4 regions of the Paenibacillus sp. JT22N15 genome follow, and region 3 is predicted to be linked to each of the others. Evidence: riboswitches for the same ligand, from Rfam matches in the RefSeq annotation. Region 3 holds a riboswitch; each other region holds the start of a gene.
What was found. Region 3 has a riboswitch for cobalamin ahead of AC50X8_RS29360 (ABC transporter substrate-binding protein). Riboswitches for the same ligand answer to the same signal wherever they lie in the genome.

Region 1 (6,072 bases), on a different contig from region 3:
CTGGCGGATAACGATCGGGCATCAACCATTATGGAAATGAACCAAGTGAGCTATGCTTATCCCGGAACGGACAAGACCGCTTTAAACGGGCTAGAGCTGCGTATTCCGGCGAACAAGAAGATAGCGCTGTGCGGGCATAATGGCTCGGGCAAGTCGACGCTCTTCTTGCAGCTTATTGGCATTAATCGTCCGGAATCCGGTTTTGTCAGCTGGCGCGGCGAGCCGCTTTCTTACAAGCCCAGAGAGCTTGCCAGCTTGAGACGGCGCGTCGGCCTTGTTTTTCAGGACCCGGAGCATCAGCTCATTTTGAATACCGCTTATGAGGATATTTCCTATGGGCTGCGCAATGCGGGGCTTCAAGAAGTGGAAATTGACAGACGTACGGCGCGCATCGTTCAGCAGCTGAACTTGCAGGAACTGGCGCATAAGCCGCTGCATCATCTCAGCCTTGGGCAAAAGAAGCGAGTCGCTCTTGCCGGCGTACTGGCCCTGGAGCCGGAGTTAGTGCTGCTTGATGAGCCGGCTGCTTATCTCGATCCGATATCGGAGCAGCGGCTGATGGCTGAGCTGGACCGCATTCATGCCAGCGGCATAACGCCGGTTATGGCGACGCATGACATGAATATGGCCTATGCTTGGGCGGATTGGATTTTCATCATGAATGAGGGCCGCTGTATATTGGAGGGTACGCCGGAGACGGTATTTCGCGAAGGCGAGCGTCTCAGAAGCCTTGGACTCACGCTGCCAATGGTGCTGGAAGCTTGGGAGGCACTGCCGCCTGAGCTGCGAGGAGAACAGCAGGCGCCGCGTACGCTCGCGCAATTTAAAGCGGCTGTAAAATCTTTTGTTGTATAAAAACGCGAAAATTCGTATATTTATACATGTTGCTTGAAATATAGGAAAGGATATGATTTTTCCATCCTATCTCTATATTTCTCCGTTTCACCTTGTATAAATAAAGATCGACCAACTAAATAGCGAGGAATAGGGTGCTCTTGCGTAACGTCTTGAGCTTAAAAGGGAAGTCCGGTGCAATACCGGCGCGGTCCCGCCACTGTAACAGCGGAGTTTTGCGCAATAAAGCCACTGGCATGATGCCGGGAAGGCGAGCGCAGCGATGATGATGCTGGAGCCAGGAGACCTGCCTTATTCTATACACTGCAGTACCTACGGGAGATAGGGAGGTGTTAAAGATGGCAGCCATCGTTTGTTGAAACGAGGGGCGTCTTTACCCACATTTCTGTACAGGGTAGGACGTCCCTTTTTGCAGTTTCTGGCTGGCAGCAAATTGGATGTATAGGGAAAGGCCGCCGCGAAGAAATTCGCTCACACTGCCATAAGTATATATCTGAGTTTGTTGATGAAATAACAAAGGATTATAACATCCATCCACAAGGATGAATAATGAAAAACAGGAGGCAATAACAATGAGTCAAGTAAAAAGCAGCAGTTTGGGATATCCGCGTATCGGTGAAAACAGAGAATGGAAAAAAGCTCTGGAGGCGTTCTGGAGCGGCAAGCTTGCGGAAGCGGCTTTCTTGAAGCAGCTGGAGACGATTCGTCTAAACCATCTCCAATTGCAAAAACAGGGCGGCATTGATCTCATTCCGGTAAATGATTTTTCGTATTATGACCATATCCTTGATACAGCTGCGATGTTTGGCGTTGTGCCTGAGCGCTTTGGCTATACAGGCGGCCCCGTATCGGTAATGACCTATTATGCAATGGCGCGAGGCAACAAAACCGCTTCGGCATCCGAGATGACGAAATGGTTCAATACGAACTATCACTACATCGTTCCTGAGCTGAAAGGCATTACGCCGGCGCTGACCGAGAACCGTCCGTTGATCGCTTACCGCGAAGCAAAGGAAAAGCTGGGCATCGAAGGCAAACCAGTCATTGTTGGACCTTATACATTCCTCAAGCTGTCTAAAGGCTATGCCGCTTCTGAGCTTGCTACAGTTGCTGCTCAGTATGTTCCGCTGTATGCACAGGTGCTGCGCGAGTTGGAGCAAGAAGGCGTACAATGGGTGCAAATGGATGAGCCTTCGCTTGTAACAGACGTTTCCGAAGCAGATTTGGCGCTTGTGCAAAGCATTTATGCCCAGCTTCATGAAGCGGCACCTAAGCTCAATTTGCTGCTGCAAACGTATTTTGAATCGGTTCAGCATTATGCTGCAATCGCGGCTTTGCCTGTACAGGGCTTAGGTCTGGACTTCACAGCTGGCGCTGAAAAGAACCTGCAGCAGCTGGAGTCAATCGGCTTCCCACAGGACAAAGTGCTGGGTGCAGGCGTTATTGACGGCCGCAATATTTGGCGGGCGGATCTTCAGGAGCGCAAAGCGCTGCTTGCCCGTATTGCTAAAGTCGTGCCAAACGACCGACTGATTGTAAGCTCCTCTTGCAGCCTGCTGCATGTACCTGTGTCAGCGGCTCTTGAAACGGCACTGCCGGCAGAGCTTGCAGGCGCACTGGCGTATGCCAATGAGAAGCTGGAGGAAATTGCCGTTCTGGCAACTGCGCTGAATGAAGGAGAAGCAGCGGTAAAAGAGGCGTTTGATCGCAATGCAGCAGCTTTGGCTGCACTTGCCGCATCGCCGTCCCGTGGCCGTGCGAGCGTCCATGCCGCTGTAGCGAGCATTGATGCGCAGCCATCGGAGCGCAAAGCGGTATTTGCAGAGCGCCAAGTGAGCCAGAAGGAACGCTGGCAGCTGCCATTCCTGCCGACAACGACAATCGGCAGCTTCCCGCAGACGGCGGAAGTTCGCCAAGCGAGACGGCAATGGCGTCGTGGTGATTTGGGCGAGGAGCAATACCGCGTATTCATTAAGGAGCAAATTCAGCATTGGATCAAGCTGCAGGAAGAGATCGGCCTTGATGTTCTCGTTCATGGAGAGTTTGAGCGTACGGATATGGTTGAGTTTTTCGGAGAGAAGCTGGAAGGCTTTGCTTTCACGAAAAATGGCTGGGTGCAATCCTATGGCTCGCGCTGCGTAAAACCGCCAGTCATTTACGGCGATGTGCAGTTCAGCAAGCCGATGACTGTCGAAGAAACCGTTTATGCGCAGTCGCTGACTTCTAAACCGGTGAAAGGCATGCTGACGGGCCCGATTACGATTTTGAACTGGTCGTTCGTTCGCAGCGACTTGACTCGTGAGCAGGTTGCTTACCAAATCGCGCTTGCCTTGGCAGAAGAAGTGAAGGCGCTGGAGGAAGCGGGCATTGAAATGATTCAGGTGGATGAGCCTGCCCTTCGTGAAGGCTTGCCGCTAAAACGTGAAGATTGGGAGCACTATTTGAACTGGGCTGTGCTTGCCTTCCGCTTGTCCACTTCTGACGTTAAGGATACGACGCAAATTCACACGCATATGTGCTATTGCGAGTTCCATGACATCATTGATTCCATTCGCGCGCTGGATGCCGACGTTATTTCCATCGAAACGTCCCGCAGCCATGGCGAGCTGATTCACAGCTTCGAGGAGCACACGTATGAGCTGGGTATTGGCCTTGGCGTATACGATATTCACAGCCCTCGCGTGCCGGAGGTAGAGGAAATGACATCGATGATCAAACGCGCTCTGAACGTGCTTGAGCCAGAATTGTTCTGGATTAACCCGGACTGCGGACTTAAAACACGTGGTGTAGATGAGACTGTGGCATCGCTGCGCAACATGATCCAAGCGACTGAGCAAGTACGGGAGCAGTTGGCTAAGTAATTGTAATAAGCATGGTTATTAAAAAAGCTCCGCTTGCGCTGATTGGCGCAAGCGGAGCTTTTGCTTTACTTGGAAGCGGGGAGGGTCAAAGCCGGGGAGCGGCGTGCCACAACAGGCAGGCAAAAGCATGCCATTAGGAGGGGATGTTTTTGCCTGCCTGCTTCAGCCGCCCGCTTAAATGGTCTCTGCCGCAGGATTCATCAGGCAATAGCCAATGCCCCATACCGTCTGAATCAAGGAGGCAGATTCGGGGTGGACGCGGTTCAGCTTCTCTCTGATCCGCTTCACATGCGTATCGATCGTCCGGTAATCGCCGAGCGATTGATAGCCCCAAATTCGCCGCATTAAATCCTCGCGGGAAATGGGCTGATTGATGTTGGCTGCCATAAAGCGCAGCAGCTCATATTCGCGGAACGTCAGCTTCACCTTGCTGTTTCCGGCAATGACTTGCCGCGAATCATAATCGAAGACGAGTCCTGGCAGCGTGAGATCGGGCGTCTGCTTGCGCTGCAAGGCGCGATAAGCAAACTCCGAGGTGCGGCGGATGATCGCCTTAATGCGGTACATCAACTCGCGCGGGCTGAATGGCTTAACGACATAATCGTCGGAGCCGGCTTGGAAGCCGTCGAGCCGATCATCCTCTTCGCCACAGGCGGAAAGCATAATGACGGGCGTCGATTTTTTCTTCTTAAGCTCGCGGCAAAATTCAAGCCCGTCCATTCCCGGCAAATTACGATCGAGTAAAATCATCGAATAATTGTATTGCATCGCCTTGAACAAGCCGTTGATGCCGTCCGAAGCTTCTTCGACGATCCAGCCTTCTTTTTTCAAAAATAACTTGAGCAGCTTGCGGATATGCTCCTCATCATCAACAATCAAAATGCTATATGGTTGCTGAAATGCCATGGCTCAACACCTCATCTTTATCTTTTAATTCATTACTGATAACAATTATCATTATCATTACATGCGATCCCCATTGTTGTCAATAATAAAACCACTGTTTCTTGTCACAATACCCGAAGGATAGTCGCGAAAAAGACACAATTGCCTATGAGAGCTGATACAGCGGAGCTGCTGCTCCCAACTGCTGTCAGGCTGTCCTCTTTCGAGCAGGCGGGGAGCAGAGTATAATGGTGGAATGCAGGTTACGGATGAAGGAGAGAGACAGGTGGCCCCGTTATTGACATTGAATAACGTATCAAAATATAGAAAAAATCCCGAATGGCTTTTTGAAGGGATTACAGCGCAGGTGCAGGCTGGGGAGCGTATTGCGCTGCTAGGCACATCCGGTCAGGGCAAAAGCACGCTGCTGCGCATCGTATCGCTGCTAGGTGAGCTGGATGCGGGAGAGCTTATGCTCCAAGGACGGACAAGCATCGAGTGGAGACCCGAGGAGTGGCGGCGCAGCGTGTGTTACGTGGCACAGACGCCGATTATGCTGCCGGGATCGGTCGAGCACAACTTGCGCGCGGTCAGCGAGCTGCAAGGGAAGCCCTTCGAGGAAGAGCTGGCAAAGCGCTGCATGGAGGGCGTTGGCCTTGGGCATATCGAATGGAGCAAGGAGGCGGAAAGCTTATCCGGCGGCGAGAAGCAGCGTACGGCGCTCGCGCGGGCCTTATTGCTCCGTTCGCCGCTGCTGCTGCTTGATGAGACGACGTCATCGCTTGATCCGAAAAGCAAGCGGCAGGTGGAGCTGTTTCTAAGCGAATGGTGCTCAGAGGAAGGCACGGCGTTCATCTGGATTACCCATGATCTGGAGCAGGCGCGGCAAGTAAGCGAGCGTATCTGGTTTATGGCGGAGGGCAGGCTGCTGGAGCAAAGCGCTACGGAAGCTTTTTTCACCAATCCCGGGTCGGAGCAGGCGCGCAGCTTTTTAGACAGTCAGCATGCGCCAGAGCAGGGGGATGACCAGCATGAATAATATTGCGCTCGCCTGCACGCTAGTATTCGTCGCCATAACGACATTTATCTCGATGAAGCAGAAGCTTGGCTTAGAGAAGGAAATCATTACTGGCACGATCCGCTCCGCTGTACAGCTGCTGTTTATCGGTTTTTTGCTTCATTTTATTTTTGAAACGAATCATCCGATTTTTATTGTGCTCATTATTATTTCAATGATTACGGTGGCGTCGTGGAATGCCGGCTCCCGCGCATTGCCGGTTAAGGGCATTCGGCTGCGCATTGCGCTGGCATTGGCAGGCACGGAGGCGGTAACGCTCGCACTCCTGCTCTCGCTCCGCATTATTGAGGCTGAGCCACGGTTTATTATTCCGGTCAGCGGGATGATTATCGGCAGCTCCATGATTGTATGCGGCCTCTATTTGAACCATATGAAACGCGAGCTTGAAGCGTC
Region 2 (6,072 bases), on a different contig from region 3:
GGAGGCGAACCGTCCGCTTTACACTAGGCGCAAGACGGATTTCATTCGTAAATCCTCTTGCCATAAGCCCATTCGAGAGCCCCTTGTATCGATGCATCGTTTTGACGAAGAGCCGCACAGCAATCGCCGCCGTACCCTGCAATTTGCCTTTAAAACCGTGTTGACCGCCGCGTGCACGCTGCGCGACCAGCATAGCCCCCGCCGTATCCAGCAGCAGAAAGATGAAGCGATACATAATAATCATGAGCTCCAGTACAATTTGCGGCATTTTCAACCGCTTCAGCACTTGCAGCAGATCCGGGAAGGGGGTCGTCAAGGTGATAAAAAACATACATGCCAGGCAAGCAAGAATACGCGTAAAAATATGTCCGGCCAGCCCTAACGATGCCTCTGGCACATACAGGCTAAGCGGCTCCCATGAAACGAGCATCCAGCCTGCTTTCGCTGCCGCCAAGCTTCCCGCTTCGCTGCTGCTATTGCTGAATTCAATGAGCAGCGCGGGCAAGCTGAGAATGAACAGCAGGCAAGAGGAGAAAAGCAGCGCCGCATAAAGCTTAGCGGGCACTTTCGCATAGCCGACCGTCCACAGTGCAAGCCATCCGAAAATGACAAGCTGTACGAGCGGATGAGCGATATAGGCAAGCAGCAGCAGAAGGGCTGCAAGCCCGCATTTCCAAATGGCGGGTAAATCCCGCAGCTTATTGGAATAAGAAATCGTATCAATCCATTTCATCATTGCTGCTTTGATTTCCCCGACTTCCCTTTAAAAAGGCCAATCACATAGCCGATTACGCCAGCGCCAATCGCAGCTTGCAGCGCGAACAGCATGCTTTCCGTTTCTCCCGGCACCTCAGTGAGCGGAGACGCCCAAGGCTCATAATGGGGCGCAATCGTCTGGATCATTTCCTCCGCCGCGCCATCCGCGCCGCCAAACTCGGCGTTAATGAATATTAAAGGCGCAACGGCAAGCAAAACAACAATGGCTAAAATCCAAATATTTTTGGCACTGCGGCTCATTACACGCGGTCCCCTTTCATTCTCCGCTTCAAAATAGACAGCTCGTCCGTATTAAAAGATTGCAGCCAGTTCCAGATCAATACCGTCAGCAAGCCTTCGCTAATAGCAAGCGGAACCTGGGTAATCGCAAAAATACCGCCAAATTTCATAAAGGATGCGAGAATGCCTCCCTCAACAGCCGGAAAAGCAACAGCCAGTTGAATCGAAGTAACGATATAAGTGGCCAGATCGGCAACAGCGGCAGCAGAAAAAATCGCCACGCCTTGCTTGCTGCCTGAACGCATCAGCAGCCGATAGACGGCATAGCCAGCAGCGGGACCTGCAACCGCCATTGAAAAAGCATTCGCCCCAAGCGTCGTCAGCCCGCCATGTGCAAGCAGCACCGCTTGAAACAGCAATACCATAGAACCTAATACGCTCATGGGCAGCGGCCCGAACATAACCGTTCCAAGCCCCGTTCCCGTCGGGTGCGAGCTGCTGCCTGTAACGGAAGGAATCTTAAGCGCGGACAGCACGAAGGTGAAAGCTGCCGCCAAGCCCAGCATCAGCTTAAGCTCTGGTGCTTCCTTTGTAATTTTCCGAATGGCGCGTACACCCAGGATGAAAAAAGGAATAAAGGCCACCCACCAAAAAATCGCCCACCCCACAGGCAAAAACCCTTCCATAATGTGCATCGCATATGCGGATTGCGGCTCATTCACCAGTAAAAAAAGCGTGAAGCCAATAACCAGCAAAGCGGTGCTAACTGCTGTCTTGCTTTTTAACTTGACCATTCGTTTCAATACCCTCCCCAATGTGTTCATGCCTGAAGACAACAAAAATTGACCGCCTTCCCTTCGCTGGGAAAACGGCCATGTGTACGCAGAAATAGACGGTTGCGCCAGCAAACAGACTGGTAGCAATCGCTTTCATTCGTACACCTATCCTTTCCGCGAAGGCACTGTGGTGCTGGAACGAGGTAGGTCTCCTGGCTAGCGGATCATTATTTTCCTTCGTCTTCCCTGGCTGCCCTAAAGCTTAGGCCAAGTGACTCCTGCTGGTGAAGGAAAACTCCCCGATTACAGTGGCGGGACCGCTCGGGATTTACACCCGATTCCCTGTTACCCTTTGACGTGCGCAAAGGCACCTCGTTCCATGTCAATCATTTTTCAAAATCCTTGTATTCATTGGTCATTTTGTAGTTTGATCTTATCACAAAAAATTCAGGCTGTCCCCTATAAATGTAAATGGCTACCTTCCTGTTAGAAGAAGGACAAAATAACGCCTACGACAAAACCGCATAATGCGCCGTTGACGCGAATCCACTGCAAATCGTTGCCGACCTTTTCCTCCAGCATGGAGACGAGCGCCTTGTCATCCATCCGGTCGAGATTATCCCGAACGAGCGCACCGATGCGATAGTGATTATTTTCAATAAGTCGAACGAGATAGCCGCGAATGCCATCTTCCCAATTGGCGAGCATTTCCTGCTTGCCATTCAAATAATCCGTTGCAAAACGGTATCCCTGCACAATGGCGCGCCCTCCGCTGCGATGCTGCTCCTCCAGCTTGTCCAGCACGAGCTGTCTCAGCTCCTCCAGACGCAAATGGATGAAGCGCTCCGTTTCAACGCTGTCCACCCCCTGTTCAATGAGCTGCTTCAGCTTGAGCATCAGCTCTTCGTTATCGGCAAGCTTCTCCGCCTGGGCTCTCACCTCAAGCAGCAGCTTCTGCCGATGCGGGCTTCCAGGATGGGAAAGCTCCTGCATCGTAGAGAGCAGCATGTTCTGGATCAAACCGCCGAGCTTCTCCTCGTTCATAAAGCCGACGAAAGCTTGCAGTGCAAACCCCATGAAGCCGCCTACCTTAAGCTCCTCCAGCTTTTTGAAGGCGAGCTTGCCGAGCATTTCCTCGGTTTCACGCTTGCGAATCCAATGGCCTACATGCTCCAGGCCGTAATCCAGCGCCCGTTCATCCCAACGCTCATGGACGAAACGATCCGCCAGCTTGCGCACGATTGGCGTAAAATCCTGCTTTTTCACATAATCAGCCAAAAATCCATGCAGCACACTGCTAACCCGCTCCAAAGGCAAGCGCTCCACTGCCGACTGGGCAAAATCAACCGCTGCCAGCCTGAACTTGCGCTTGCCAATCAGCCGAGTCGCCGCCGATGCCGCCCCAGCGAACAGTTGAAAGCCCGACAGCTTGCGGGTAATGCTTTCTTTATTCAGCAGTTCATTTTCCATAGCGCTGATGAGCGAGTTCACGATTTTCGCCCGGTTTTTGAGCAGCAAGGACGTATGCGGAATGGGAATGCCCATCGGATGGCGGAACAGCGCCGTCACCGCAAACCAGTCGGCAATTCCGCCGACCAGCCCCGCTTCAAAGCCGCTTTCCAGTAGATGTGTCCACGTGTTGTCTGGCAGCCACCATCTCGTAGTAATAAAGCCTGCCCCCATAACGGCAAGCGAAATACCTGCTATATATCTTGATTTCATCGTTGTCCTCCTAATCGCGGGCCCCAGCGCCCTCCTGTTGCATATTGCCCTATTATACCAGATAATGAGGTGGCAAGCGTAAACGGCTGTGCCTGCCTTCGGCAGCACAAGCTCGTTTCGCGTAGAAATATAAGCGTTGCAATAAGAATCAAACTTATTGATCTTATATTTCAAGAGCAAACGGCGTTGTCGGGTATTGGCGACAACTGCTCGTTTCGCGTAGAAATATAAGCGTTATAATAATAACAATATTTATGCATCCTTATATTTCAAGCGTAAACGGCTGTGCCAGCTTCGGCAGCAACAGCTCAACTTTCAACTACACCATTGTTTCGTTACATATAAAGGAGATTACCTGCGTGCTCAAACTACGAACCATTTTTCTGAAAATGACTCCACCGCAAATTCTTACGCTTGGCTTTCTCGCGATTATTGCGGCGGGTACCCTATTGCTTTCTCTACCTCTGGCTTCGTCAGCCCATCAGGCAACGCCGCTCATTGACGCATTATTCACTGCAACATCCGCTGTTTGCGTAACGGGGCTTGTCGTCGTCGATACCGGCATCCACTATTCAACCTTTGGCGAGCTCGTCATTCTCGTGCTTATGCAGGTTGGCGGACTCGGCTTTATGACGATGTCTACGCTGTTCGCCCTTGCCCTGCGCAAACGGATATCGCTGCGCGAGCGGCTGCTGCTGCAGGAATCCATGAATCAATCTTCGCTGGAAGGGATCGTCCGCTTCATACGGCGCGTGCTCATTTATGCTTTTGCCATCGAAGGAATAGGCGCCCTTGTTCTGGCACTGCGCTGGTCAACGGAAATGCCTTTCGGCAAGGCGCTGTATTTCGGCATGTTCCATAGCGTGTCGATGTTCACCAACGCCGGATTTGATGTTATGGGACCGATGAACGGTCCGTTCAGCAGCTTTGTCAATCACGTCAACGATCCCATTATTAATGTGATCGTTATTGCTCTCATTTTTCTCGGCGGGATCGGCTTTATCGTACTGGCGGAAATGTGGGATTACCCAAAAACGCGCAAGCTGTCTTTTCACTCCAAGGTTGTGCTGTATGCGACAGGCATTTTGTTTGTCGCAGGTGCTGCCGTTATTTTTATTTTCGAGTTTACAAATACCAAAACACTAGAGCCGCTTAGCATAAGCGGCAAGCTGTACAGCTCGTTGTTCCAAAGCATATCGCCGCGCTCGGGCGGCGCAAATACGCTGGATATTGCTTCTCTGCGCCATGCGACGCAGTTTCTCATTATTTTGCTCATGTTCATCGGCGCATCTCCGGGCTCTGCGGGCGGCGGCATTAAGGTGACGACGTTTGCGATTCTCATCGGTGCGGTGTTTGCAATGATTCGCGGCCGCGAGGATGTCGTCTTTTTCCGCAGAAGGCTCGCAAAGGACCGGGTGTACAAAGCGCTGACGATTACGATTGCCTCGCTGGCGGCGATTATTTTATTTACGATGATTTTATCTACTACCGAGGATGTCGATTTCCTCGTTCTGCTATTTGAAGTAACGTCCGCTTTCGGTACAACCGGATTGTCGCTTGGCTTAACGCCGCATTTGACGGTGATCGGCAAGGTGCTGATTATTATTATGATGTTCGCTGGGCGGCTTGGCCCGCTGACGCTGGCGTTCACACTCGTTCCTGCTCAGGAGAAGAAGGAACTGTATCGCTATCCGGAAGGGAAAATTATGATCGGATAACATGCGGCGAGGAAAAATCATTTTATAAGGAAAGGGCAGTTCATGAAAAAGAGGCTTGTTTCGAAAAAAATCAAAACGCTGTTGCTTTGCGTCTTAGCATTTGCCGCAGCGGTACTGTGCTGGTTTTCCTATGAAATTTGGTCATTTAGTATGAAGGATGAAGCGAAGCCTGCTGATGCGATCCTTGTGCTGGGCACGGCGGTCTGGGGCGATCAGCCATCCCCTGTGCTGCGGGAACGCCTGAATCATGCTATAAAGCTGTACGAGCAAGGCTTTGCCGAGTATATTATTTTTACCGGAGGACGCGGGTCTGCGAATGAGCTTGCAGAGTCAGAAGTATCACGGAGCTATGCGATTGAAAAAGGCGTGAAGCCTGAGCATATTTTGATCGAAGTCCAATCTCTTATTACAGAGGAAAATTTCGAATATTCGCTAGTCGTTGCGAAGCCATATGAGCTAGGAACCTTCATCATTGTCAGCGATCCGCTTCATATGAAGCGCGCACTCATGATGGCCAGCGAGCTGGGAATGACGGCATACTCTTCGCCAACTACGACCTCCGCATATAGCAGCATGCGCACGAAACTGCCCTTTTTCTTCCGCGAGCTGTTTTATTATACAGGCTATCGAATTATATATGCTCTGAGCTAGCTGAATGCCTTCAGCCCTCAGAGTATTTTTTTGCGCTGAAAAACTAGTATTATACATTTTTGGCATGCGAATTCCGATAAAAAAGGATAGGATTATTTTACTAAGATGCTGTAAGGGAGATTGCTGAAATGCCTGATAAGTTGAAGAACATGTTAAAGCTGCTGCAGGAGCTATGGTTTATGCCTTTCGTCGTCTATACCGCCGGACTT
Region 3 (6,072 bases):
ACGCAAGGCTACGGCTATGGTGGAGCCGTATCGCCAGCAAACACACAAGGCTACGGTTATGGCGGAATGGTGTCGCCAATCGGCAACAACTGCAACGGCTATCCCGTCTCAGCATTTCCTCCGTTCCCGCCTTACGGATATTATCCTATGCAAACCGCAGGAGTTGAGTCACAAAAGCCATGCAATTGCGGCTGCAAGGATAAGCGCGAAGAGGATGAGCAAGTAAAAGAAACAACGACAATCAATGTGAAAAACGGCAAAAACAATGCGCAGCGCAAATCCAATAAAAAAGCGGTAATTCGCACCGTTGCCCCTCGTTCTAGAACGAGCAAGCAAAACAGCAGCCCTTGGATTAGCCGCTAGTTTTTAAATTAATAAGTTAATAGCAAAGCACCTTTTCTTCATAACGGAGAAGAGGTGCTCTCTGATTTGTTAATAAATCTAACCATCCTTCAACTGATCTACAATCTCCTGCAGCAAAATCTTTTCCGTCTCCTTCAATTTTTGCAGCTGCTCCATTTGCTTGTACAACGTATCCGAGCTTCGAGTAAGCCAATATTTTAAGATGGAATTTCTTACAGCCAGTGCAGCAGCCTCCAGCTTTTTCCATCTGCTTAAAATTAGATTATCATCAATCAAATGATGGTTATTAATCATGTAGTCTAATCGCATAGTCATGCATTTCTTATGGTCGTAAAGCAGGTGGAACGATCTAATATCAAATACTACCTCTTCTTGAGCCAAATATTTTAAATATTCGGAGGCCTTGTCGTATACATTAATACCGAAGGTTAGCCCGGGGGTGCCTAAAGCTTGGTTATAATGTTCATCCGTATGTGCCCTAGACGAGAGGTAGGCGTTCATCGTATTTTTCACATAGGTTAGTGAAAAAGTATAATTGTTATTTTCGAGCGGCTTCAATAAATAAAGATGGTCTTTAAAATCATGGGCATCGATTTCTAATATATGAAATGCTCTATGAAAAGCTTCGTAATCACAGGTGATATTCGTTGAATATTTTCCGTTGGCATTATTGTCACAAAAGTACAGCTTTTTATTTGCATCATCATACCCATTTATCATGACTTCATGTGGGGATTTTGCCGAAATTTCATACTCTTTAATATGAAAACGATCGATCATAACGATTACATAATAGCCGCCATCAATCGATGCTTTAATAAAATCAAACAGCTCGTTATTTAAAATCGTTGAGCTTTGCCTGTCTAACGCTATCCGCTGAAAATCAATAAAAGGGCAGTCATAAAACTCAACCATTTTATCTCTATAATAACCGTTGAAGAAAAAGGTATATAATTGGTTTGGATCAGGAATATCGAATAAATTAATATAATTATTCATAAACCATAATTTTTTCGAGTCCACACGCGAGATAATAGAATAAAAATCACTGTAAAACCAATATGAATCAATAATTTGCTTTTCTTCAACTGGAAGGATTTTCACCGTCACTGTGATCATTCCTTTTCTATTTGATTAGGTTATCTATTGGATTAATTTAATAAATAAGCTCATCATGCGTGAAGTAATTTCAATATAACATTACTGGAAAAAATATGAAAGTTTTATGTTGAAAACACTTTCATTTTCGAATTAAAGCCATTGACAGATTCCCGCTTCCTCCCTATGATTAAGAATGGATTACGGACAGGACGGGCTTATGAGCCTGCAAAACTTCATACTTGAATGAAAATAGGTGCGAAATGTTGGCTGGAACTTATACGTCTTCGTTCGCTTAAAAGGGAAGTTCGGTTAAAGGCCGACACGGACCCGCCACTGTAAAGGGCAGCAGCTTACACAGGCTGCGCTCCCCTCACAAATAAGCCACTGGCTGATGAGCTTCTTTTCGTCGCAAGACGAATAGCAGATGCTTACCCTAGCTGGGAAGGGAAGAGAGGGAGGCCCCAAGTCAGGAGACCTGCCTGTTTTAACATCACTGTTTGACCTACGGTGCTTAGGGAGGTGGTTGGTTATGCCCATTTATTGCAAAATGTCTAACGATTATTTGTTGCTTCATGGCGAGCAGACGCAGATAAGGTTTAGTTATTTAACATAAAAGCATTTCTGACTGCTTTTTAAGGGTCGGGGATGCTTTTTTTAAATATAGAGAAAAGATATGATTTTTCTATCCTTTCTCTATATTTCTACGCGAAACGGTAGCTTTGCCGCCACAGGACGGCTTTCGGCCGTTTACGCTTACTAGAAGGGGAGACAAAAGAAAAATGAACCACACGAAGAAGCCACTTAGCTTGTCACTTGGAATGATGATCGTTTGCTTGATGCTGGTCCTTGCAGGATGCAGCACGAATGCTGGCCAAAACGCAGAGCAGGGCACGGATGCTGCCTCGGGAAACAACGCTGCTGCCGCTAAAAAAACACTAACAATGGCGTACACTTGGAACCCTGCAGGCGTTGATCCGCATGGCGACGATAGCTGGGATGTTATGCGCTCGGGCGCAGGGGAAACGCTGATTAAATTGAATGAGCAGCTGCAGCCATCCGCTTGGCTCGCGAAGGAATGGAAGCAGGAGGATGCTAATACGTGGACGTTCAAGCTGGAAACGGGCGTAACGTTCCACAACGGCAAAAAAATGGATGCTGAAAGCGTAAAAGCATCGCTGCTGCGTTCCATTGCGAACAGCCATTTGGCGAAGGATTTGCTTCTGGTTAAAGATATTGAAGTGCTTGCGCCTGACGAGCTGAAAATGATTACGACACAGCCGAACTCGGCGATCATTTCCAGCTTGGCTGATCCAAGCACGATTATTCTTGATGTTGACAGCATGAAGGAAGCGGGCAGCTACCCGGCCATGACGGGAGCTTTCAAAATCAAGCAATTTACGAAAGACGTATCGCTTGTTGTTGAGCGTTATGATGGCTATTGGGGGGAACCCGCAAAGCTTTCAGAAGTGACGATGAAGTTTGTAACCGATGGCAACACGCGTCTGATGGCGCTGCAGGCTGGTGAAGTAGATGTCGCAACGGACATTCCGATTGACAGCATTGAGCTGGTAGAGAAGGACAGCAAGCTGGAAGTGCTGTCTGCCCCATCGGTTCGTACACATATGGTATTATTTAATATGAATTCTGCTTTGTTTAAAGAAAAATCGAACCGCGAGGTTGTAGATCAAGCGATTCCGCGCGAGGCGATTATTGAATCGGTTATGCGTGGTTACGGCACGAAAGCGAAAAGCCCGTTCCCGGAAATTTTGCCATTCGGCAAAGTGGCGGAGCAAGCAGCAGGGGAAACGACGGAGCAATTGCTGACCGCTGGCGGCTGGCAGAAAAATGAGGAAGGCATGTGGGAGAAGGAAGGCAAGCCGTTCGAGGCGACGCTCCTTACGTTCCCGCACCGCCCAGAGCTGTCGGTTATGGCAGAGGTTATTCAAAATCAACTGCTTAATGAAGGAATTACCGTGAAAATACGCAAGGTTGAAAATATTGACGCTGAGCTTGCGAAGTCCGATTGGGACCTTGCGATGTACAGCATGCTGACGGCGCAGACGGGCGATCCGCAATATTTCTTGAACATTTTCTATCAAGCTGCTAGCGAATCGAATGTCAGCCATTATGAATCGAAGCCGCTTGAGACGGTAATCGATAAGCTTAACGATACGGCGGATACCGATGCGCGCAATGCGCTTGCGATACAGGCCCAAGATATTATTAATGCTGATTTGCCGCAGTCGTTTATCGTACATCCTGACAATGTATTTGGCGTGAAAAAAGGGGTAACGGGCTTCATACCGCATCCGATCGAATATTATTATGTGACGGCTGAAGTCGATATCCCTTAAGTAAAGGGTGAACTTAAGTATGCTTCGTTTTTGGCTAGAACGCGTCGCGCAAATGCTGCTCGTCATTTTTTGCGTAGCGACGCTTACCTTCATATTAATGCGGGTATCTCCAGGCGATCCGGCGAGAATTTTGCTGACCACGCATAATATCCCGGCCTCGCAGGAGGCGATTGACGCGCTCCGGGAGGAAATGGGACTGACGGATTCCTTGTGGAGTCAATATATAGGCTGGCTAGGCGATGTATTTACATGGCAGTGGGGGACATCTTATATGTCCAAGGAGCCGGTTGCCGGGGAACTGCTCAAAAGGCTGCCCGCCACACTGGAGCTTGCTTCTGCTGGCGCATTGGTCATGCTGCTGGCAACGTGCCTTATAGGCATGGTGACCGCAATCTTTTCAACAGGGCTGCTGGACCGGATAGGCCGAATCCTTGCGCTGCTGGGCGCCTCGATCCCCTCCTTTTGGCTCGGTTTTTTATTGATTTATTTTTTCTCGGTCCGGCTAGGCTGGCTGCCTTCCATGGGACGCGGGGGCTTTGCTCATCTCCTCATGCCGGCGGTTACGCTTGGCCTAGGGCTTGGCGCGGTCTATGCCCGGGTTTTGCGGACGAATATGCTGGAGATGAACAACCAGAACTTCGTCAAAGCATCGCGTGCGAGAGGCTTATCCAAAGGAAGAATATTCATTTTTCAAGTGTTCAAGCATGCCTTTTTGCCGATCTTATCGATGCTGGGGACAAGCTTTGCTTTTATGCTGGGAGGCAATGTGATCGTTGAGACGATCTTTTCCTGGCCCGGTGTAGGCAAATATATTATTGAAGCGATAACGGCGCGGGATTATCCGGTCATTCAAGGTTATGTCGTATTCACCTCCTTCTTGTTTGTCGCAATCCATTTGGCGGTGGAAGTTTTTTATGTGCGCTTGGACCCGCGGCTGCGGGCAAGCTAGGAGGAACTCTTTTTTATGCGGACCCTTTTTCAAAAAAAGAATACAAGCTTGCTGCTTGGCATCGGCCTGTTTGCAAGTATTGTGCTGCTGGGCTTGCTGGCCCCGTGGCTCGCGCCTCATAATCCGCTTCAGGTGAATCTGCCGAATCGGCTTCTGGCGCCGAGCGGCGAATATCCTTTTGGCACCGATCATTTGGGGCGCTGCATTTTATCGCGCATTTTATATGGGATTCGGACGACGGTTACGATTGCTTTTGTCATTTTGGGATTGAGCTTATGCATTAGCTTGCCGATTGGGCTGTTAACAGGCTATTTTGGCGGGCGCACCGATCATTTTTTTATGCGGCTGATGGATGGCACGCTCGCTTTTCCTGATTTTGTACTGACAATTGCCATTGTGGGCATACTCGGACCCGGGTTTGCGAATATGATCATCGCGATTGTCATCGTGAGGTGGGCCAATTATGTCCGGCTCATTCGCGGGCTCGTGCTTAAGGTGAGCAAGGAGGATTATTTAATAACAGCCCGCATGTCCGGCAATTCGCATCTGCGGATTATGCGCCGTTATATTTTGCCGCAGATTGCAGCGCCGATCGCTGTGTTCAGTACGCTTGACATTGGAAAAATCGTGCTGCTCATCGCCGGGCTATCCTTCCTCGGGCTGGGCGTTCAGCCGCCTACTCCTGAATGGGGCGTCATGCTGCATGATGCTACACGTTATTTTCAGCTGGCGCCGCATGTTATGATTTATCCGGGGCTTGCCATCGTAAGCTTCGTATTATCGTGCCAATTAATTGGCGACCGGTTTAAAGAGCAGAACGCTGACGTTCCGAAGGAGGTGTAAGATGGCGGCGAACACTACCAACATTAACAACAGCGCCAACCTTAACGATACCCCGCTGCTCTGCGTTCAAAATATAGAAATTTCCCGGCAGGAAGCTGGAAAATGGCTGCCTATTATCCAAAATGTATCCTTGGAGCTTCATGCCGGTGAAATGGCTGCGCTTGTAGGGCCGAGCGGCTGCGGCAAAAGCATGACTGCCCATGCGCTTGTCGGGCTGCTGGAAACCGGGCTGCGCCTGACAGGCGGGCATATTTTTTATAAGGAGGATGATATTTCCCGTTATGATGAGCGTCGCTTGCAGAAGCTTCGCCGTGAGGAAATCGCCCTTCTTATTCAGCATTCGCTGAGCGGCCTAGATCCGATCCGCACGGTGCGCAGGCAAATGGTCGAGACGTTGAAGCTGCAAGCGAAGCGTTCGCGCAAAGAAATGGAAGCGTATTTGGGCACGATGCTGGAACGGAT
Region 4 (6,072 bases), on a different contig from region 3:
ACACGCATCGGTTAGATGGCATTGAGGCCCAAAATGCTCCTCAGGCGTTTTCAGCCATTTTAAAATATGGTACCGTTTCTCGTTAGACACAGCTTTAAGTATTGACAAAGTATCCATGAGGCTTAGTATATCTATTTTTATAGAAATGTCAAATTGTTGTTTTATAAAATATAGGAACGGGTATCGTAACGCGATCCGTTCACTATATTTCTCGGACTGAAACGCGCCGCGCCGCCAAAGGACGGCGACAGCCGTTTCACCTTGAAATATAGGAAAGGATGTCCTAACGCGATCCGTTCTCTATATTTCTCGGACTGAAACGCGCCGCGCCGCCGAAGGACGGCGACAGCCGTTTCACCTTGTGCCTATTTGTGAGCGAATGGTTGGATTTTGCGCTTATTCCGTTATCGGGAACCAGCCTGGCGCATGCGTAATCGCTCCCCATAAGCCATTCGGGATGACGAGGCGCTCCTGATCTTGCTTGGATAGCGTAGTCACAATATCCTGCTCGTTGCCTTGCTTGATTTTCTCCGTCCAATCCGGGTCCATAATGAGCTCGCGGCCAAGGGCGATAAACGGCACGCCGGAGTTTTTCGCCTCAAGCGCTTCTTCTGCGGTTGTGATGCTGCCGACACCGATGAACGGAATGTGCTCGCTGTATTTTTCGACGAACCATGCCATGCGGCTTTGCGAATCCTGCTCGCCTCTGCGCGGCTTCGACCAGAAATCTTGAAGCGACACATGCAAATAATCCAGCTTCATCTCGATTAGAGCGTTAACCAGATGGTACGAATGCTCCATCGTTAATCCTTCTTCTTCCGGCTCCTCCGGCGAGAAGCGATAGCCTACAAGAAACGGCTGCGGCGCCATAGCGGCTGCCTTCTTAACAGCTTCAACGACGTAGAGCGGGAACGCCATACGTTTATGAACAGAGCCGCCCCAGTCGTCGGTACGCACATTGGAAGCCGGGGAGTAAAATTGCTGCAGCAGGTAGCCGTTGGCACCGTGAATTTCAACGCCGTCAAAACCAGCCTCAATCGCGCGGCGTGTCGCTTCGCCAAAGTCGGCGATAATCGACTTGATTTCCTCCTCGTTCAGCTCGCGTGGCACAATTCCGCCCTCCTGCTGGGCAATGCTGCTGGCACTCACCAAATCATCATTTGGCACTAGGCCAGGGAAGCATGATCTTCCGCCATGGAAAATTTGCAAAATCGCTTTCGCACCTTGGCTTTTAATAGCATCGGCCAGACGCTTGAGGCTTGGAATCATTGCGTCCGTATCCGCGCCAAATTCGCCGGGGAAGCCTTTGCCGTTGCGGCTCACGTAGACGCACGCTGTAACGACGATGCCGGGCCCAGCACTGCGGCGGCTGTAGTAGGCAAGCTCTTCATCAGGCACTGTGCCGTCCGGATTGGACGAGCAGGTTGTCATGGGCGCCATGACAATTCGATTATGTACAGACATGCCGCTCGCGAAAGTGAATGGTTCAAATAAAGGCTGAAATTGTGGTTTCATCAGTAGTTCCCTCCAGTTACGAAATGCTATGTGCTTTATTTTATATCAGATAATTACGAAAGGAAAGTGGAGTGGAAAGGTTGCTTAAATGAAAGGGCTGGTATATAATCAACCAGATTTGCAAACAACTGAAAAATTGTGGGAATAAGGTGCAACAGCTGCGGCTGGAGCTTAAAAGGGAAGTTCGGTGCAAAACCGACGCGGTCCCGCCACTGTTACGGATTAGCTGAAGCTACAAGGCCACTGATCTCGCTTAGCGGGATTGGGAAGGCAGCTTCCAGTACAATTTCCGGTAGCCAGGAGACCTGCCTGTTCTGACAACACTGCTGTAACCTACGGAGGATAGGGAAGTGTTAGCGCGCATGCTTATTTGCTATGATGGAAAATAACAATAACAGGCAGCTCTATCTTTCCTATGACTGGAGGTAGAGCTGTCTTTTTTTGCGGATTTTTGCAGGAAGATGATTTTGCTAGAGGGAGAGGAAATAGAGAAGATGAAACGTACACAAATGGCAAAAAACAAAAAAACAATAGGTGTTTTATTTAGCCTATGCTTGCTGCTGGCTCTAATGGGGTGCAGTGGCGTTAACGGTTCCAATGAATCAGGCAGCAATAATGAGCTGTCGCAGCAGTCTGCTGCTCCGTCCGCCTCTACAGCAGCTGCTTCTGAAGAAATCGTGCTGGCTGCGCCGCGGGATTTAGCACCGGGACCGCAGGATGCTTATTACACGAGCACCATTCTGTATGTATGGGAGCCGTTGATTTCCGCTTCCGAGGATGGAAAGCCTGCTCCAAAGCTGGCGGAAGCGTGGGAAATGTCTGCTGATGCCAAGGAATGGACCTTCATGCTGCGCAAAGGCGTCACCTTCCATGATGGCGCGCCATTCAACGCGGACGCGGTACTTGCAAATTTTGCCCGTTACAAGCAAGTGAGCCCGAAAAGCTCGCCATTCTATACGCTCGACATCAACAATTCATACCCAAGCCTTCAGGAAGTCGTGAAGGTTGATGATAGCACGATTAAGCTTGTTTTCGACAATCCGCAGCCGACGCTGCTGTATTCGATGATCAACTTTTCAAGCCCGATGTACAGCCCGAATAATTTTGACGAAAGTGGCGACTTTAACGGCCTGCCGCAAGGGACAGGCCCTTTCAAGCTTGTGCAGCATGAGAAGGATCAATTTTCACTGCTAGAGGCTTACGACGGTTATTATGGCGAAAAAGCAAAAGCCCAAAAAATCCGCGTCCGCGTCATACCGGACCCTGATACAAGGCTTGCTGCCTTGAAATCTGGCGAGATTTTGGGCGTCATGGATTTGGGCGCTATTCCTCCTGCCCTTGCCGAGGAGCTGCTGAAGGATGAACGCTTTGCTGTATCGACGGCAAAATCGACGATTTCCCATTACCTGCATCCGAACGGTGCCAAAGCGCCATTCAATGATGTGAAAATGCGTCAGGCGCTGAGCCTGATGATTGACCGCGAGCAGCTGGTGAAGGAGCTGTATTTGGGCTATCCGACCGCTACGGCGAACATTTTGAATGCGACATCGCCGTTTTATAAGGACATTCCTGTCGTCCATGATTCAGAAAAGGCAATCGCCCTGGCGCATGAGGTGCTTGGGGACAGCAGGCAGGCGGTTACGCTAATTGTGCCTACCTATGGACTCGATCGTTATCCGTATAAAGCGCAAGCCGAGCTGCTTCAGGCTGTGCTTCAAGAGCTGCAGCTGGACGTGACGATTCAAATATTGGATGGTGCGGCATACAAGGAAGCACAGGCACAAGGAAACTTCGATCTGGCACTGGCCATTCAGGGGCTGCCGAATGGCGATCCTTATTCGATTTTGAACAATTATATGGCGAGCGAAGGCTCAAGCAATATCAGTTATACGCTCGGTTACAGCAATGCCCGTGTGGATGAGCTGTTAAAGCAGGTGAAGACGACGCTGGATATGGATGACCGCGCTGCGATTTATAACGAGCTGCAGGATATTGCAGCCGAGGAATTGCCGACGATTCCGCTGTTTAATGATGCGAGCTTAATTGCGTACAGCAAAGAAATTACCGGATACGGTGCACTTGTGTATGGTACAACGCTGCCGCAGCTGGAGCGGGTGCAATAAGATGGCCTATTTCATTCGGAGGTTGGCGGCGGCGGTTCCCGTCCTGATTGGCATTACGTTTATAGCCTTTGCCTTAAGCGTCGCTTCTCCGGGTGACCCGGCTGTCGAGCTGCTCAGCATGAACGGCTTCAGCCAGCCGACCGAAGAGCAAATTGCTTTGAAAAGAGAAGAGATGGGGCTGAATAATCCGCTGCTCATTCAGTATGGCCATTGGTTATCAAAGGCGCTGCAAGGTGATCTTGGCACGTCTTATATGACGAAGGAATCGGTTAGCGGCGAGCTGCTGCGCCGCCTGCCAGCAACATTAAGCCTATCTTTGCTAGCTGTCCTGTTCGCCGTCCTGCTTGGAGTGCCATCCGGCATGCTCATGGCGATCCGGCGCAATCGGCTGTTCGATCATATCGGCAGGGCGCTTGCGCTGATTTTGGTTTCCATTCCTGGATTTTGGCTGGCGATCATGCTCATTGCCTTATGGTCGGAGAAGCTGCAGCTGCTCCCGACTAGCGGCTACGGCACCTGGAAGCATTTGCTTATGCCAGCGGCGGTGCTTGCTTCCGGTACAGGCGCCATATTGATGCGGCTGACGCGTGCGGCGCTGCTGGAGGAGCTGAATAAAGATTATATGCTGACAGCCCGAGCGAAGGGGCTGCGTGAGAGCTTTATTGTGCTTCGGCATGCGCTGCGCAATGCTTGTATTCCGTTGCTCACGGTTATCGGCAGTTATTTTGGAGCGATTGTTGGCGGCTCCGTCATCGTGGAAGTTATATTTGCGGTACCGGGCATCGGGCGCTTTGCGATGGACGGCATTTTTCGCAGAGATTATCCGGTCATTCAGGGCTATGTCGTATTTACCGGTCTCATCTACGTGCTGTTTAATTTGGCGACAGATTTATGTTACGGGCTCGCTCATCCGCAAATCAGGCTGGGAGGGAAGCTGCGATGAAGATGTCCTACGGGGTGGCCGCGGGCGTGCTTGCCTTCGTACTGCTTGCCAGCTTGCTGGCACCGCTGCTTGCTCCTTATGACCCGAATCAGATTAATATGGCGGAAAGGCTTGCGCCGTTGTCCTCCGCACATTGGCTAGGAACGGACACGCTGGGAAGGGATGTGCTGAGCCGCATTTTGTATGGCGGAAGGGTGTCGATCTTGCTCGCGGTCGCTGTTACGCTCGCTACAATGCTCGTTGGCCTGCTGCTGGGCACCATTAGCGGTTATGCTGGCGGTTGGACCGATGAAGCCATTCAAATTGTCGTTAGCATTTTTCAAGGGCTGCCGGGTCTTGCCCTTATGCTGGCCATTGCAGGTACGCTCGGTCCTGGGGTGAAAAGCCTGTTTGTCGCGCTGCTCTTCACCTCATGGGCGGATTTCTCTCGGGTTGTGCGCGGCGAGGTTATGAAAATTCGCGAAGAAAGCTACGTGGAAGGCATCCGTGCTTTAGGAGCGGGCCATGCGTATATCATCGTCAGGCATATGCTGCCAAATTTGTTAGGGCCGCTTATCGTGCTGTTCACCATTCGGATTGGGCGAGTTATTCTATCTATCGCCTCGCTTAGCTTTCTCGGTCTAGGCTTGCAGCCGCCAGCGGCAGATTGGGGAGTGATGGTGAATGATGCCCGGCCGTATTTTCGCAGCTATCCGCATCTGATGATCGCCCCCGGTCTTTGTATAGCCGCTGTATCGCTATGTATCAACTGGCTGGGTGACGGGCTTCGGGATAAGCTGGATACACGGACGGAGAAAGAGCATTCACTGCTGTAGGAGGAATGAAGTTGAGCGAAACGCTTATCGTAATCAAGCAGCTTAATGCATCCTTTCAGACAAGGGAAGGACTGGTGCAGGCGGTAGATGGGGCCTCGCTTGAGCTGAAGCGTGGCCGCATTTTTGGACTGATTGGCGAGACCGGGAGCGGCAAGTCGGTGCTGGGCCTTTCGCTGGTGAGGCTGCTTCCCGCACAGGCTTCTATCAGTGGAAGCATCCTGTATAAAGGCATGGATTTGCTAAAGCTGAGCCCAAAAGAAATGAGGCAAATACGGGGGAGGGAAATCGCCCTCATCCCGCAAAATCCGGCAAGCTCGCTCAATCCGGTGATGACGCTCGGCAGTCAGCTGCGCGAGGCGATTCGCGCTTATGCAGGTAGAGCGGGGAACAAGCAGCTTAACGCGCAGGCTGCTGGTCTGCTGCATGCCATGAATATGCCGGATGCCGAGCAGCAGCTGCGGCGCTATCCCTTTCAGCTGAGCGGTGGAATGAAGCAGCGTGTGCTGGCGGCAATGGGACTTGCCGGAAGCCCGTCTTTGCTTATTGCCGATGAGCCGACGAAAGGGCTTGATGCTTTAATCCGCGTCCAGGTGACGGAAATGCTGGCCAATATGGCGAGGCGCACAGGTGCGGCGCTGCTGCTCATTACGCATGATCTGGATGCAGCGCGGGTGAT

Region 1: another riboswitch for cobalamin. It lies ahead of metE (5-methyltetrahydropteroyltriglutamate--homocysteine S-methyltransferase); the one in region 3 lies ahead of AC50X8_RS29360 (ABC transporter substrate-binding protein).
Region 2: another riboswitch for cobalamin. It lies ahead of AC50X8_RS03105 (energy-coupling factor ABC transporter permease); the one in region 3 lies ahead of AC50X8_RS29360 (ABC transporter substrate-binding protein).
Region 4: another riboswitch for cobalamin. It lies ahead of AC50X8_RS17630 (ABC transporter substrate-binding protein); the one in region 3 lies ahead of AC50X8_RS29360 (ABC transporter substrate-binding protein).

Annotation. Positions count from the first base shown of each region.
Region 1 covers NZ_JBXENV010000001.1:695,556-701,627, reverse strand. Annotated here, with positions in the region: gene AC50X8_RS03090 (energy-coupling factor ABC transporter ATP-binding protein) at 1-855, shown strand, start outside; cobalamin riboswitch at 971-1,163, shown strand; gene metE (5-methyltetrahydropteroyltriglutamate--homocysteine S-methyltransferase) at 1,428-3,716, shown strand; gene AC50X8_RS03080 (hypothetical protein) at 3,728-3,853, shown strand; gene AC50X8_RS03075 (response regulator transcription factor) at 3,891-4,622, opposite strand; gene AC50X8_RS03070 (ABC transporter ATP-binding protein) at 4,900-5,640, shown strand; gene AC50X8_RS03065 (ABC transporter permease) at 5,633-6,072, shown strand, end outside.
Region 2 covers NZ_JBXENV010000001.1:701,706-707,777, forward strand. Annotated here, with positions in the region: gene cbiQ (cobalt ECF transporter T component CbiQ) at 1-736, opposite strand, end outside; gene AC50X8_RS03100 (energy-coupling factor ABC transporter substrate-binding protein) at 733-1,017, opposite strand; gene AC50X8_RS03105 (energy-coupling factor ABC transporter permease) at 1,017-1,790, opposite strand; cobalamin riboswitch at 1,958-2,162, opposite strand; gene AC50X8_RS03110 (DUF445 domain-containing protein) at 2,259-3,494, opposite strand; gene AC50X8_RS03115 (TrkH family potassium uptake protein) at 3,884-5,212, shown strand; gene AC50X8_RS03120 (YdcF family protein) at 5,255-5,863, shown strand; gene AC50X8_RS03125 (hypothetical protein) at 5,992-6,072, shown strand, end outside.
Region 3 covers NZ_JBXENV010000021.1:494-6,565, forward strand. Annotated here, with positions in the region: partial or broken gene AC50X8_RS29350 (hypothetical protein) at 1-363, shown strand, start outside; gene AC50X8_RS29355 (hypothetical protein) at 442-1,473, opposite strand; cobalamin riboswitch at 1,699-1,961, shown strand; gene AC50X8_RS29360 (ABC transporter substrate-binding protein) at 2,244-3,818, shown strand; gene nikB (nickel ABC transporter permease) at 3,838-4,767, shown strand; gene nikC (nickel transporter permease) at 4,783-5,610, shown strand; gene AC50X8_RS29375 (ATP-binding cassette domain-containing protein) at 5,612-6,072, shown strand, end outside.
Region 4 covers NZ_JBXENV010000008.1:224,362-230,433, forward strand. Annotated here, with positions in the region: gene AC50X8_RS17620 (ArsR/SmtB family transcription factor) at 1-90, opposite strand, end outside; gene AC50X8_RS17625 (NADH-dependent flavin oxidoreductase) at 397-1,515, opposite strand; cobalamin riboswitch at 1,645-1,842, shown strand; gene AC50X8_RS17630 (ABC transporter substrate-binding protein) at 2,010-3,638, shown strand; gene nikB (nickel ABC transporter permease) at 3,640-4,581, shown strand; gene AC50X8_RS17640 (ABC transporter permease) at 4,578-5,396, shown strand; gene AC50X8_RS17645 (ABC transporter ATP-binding protein) at 5,402-6,072, shown strand, end outside.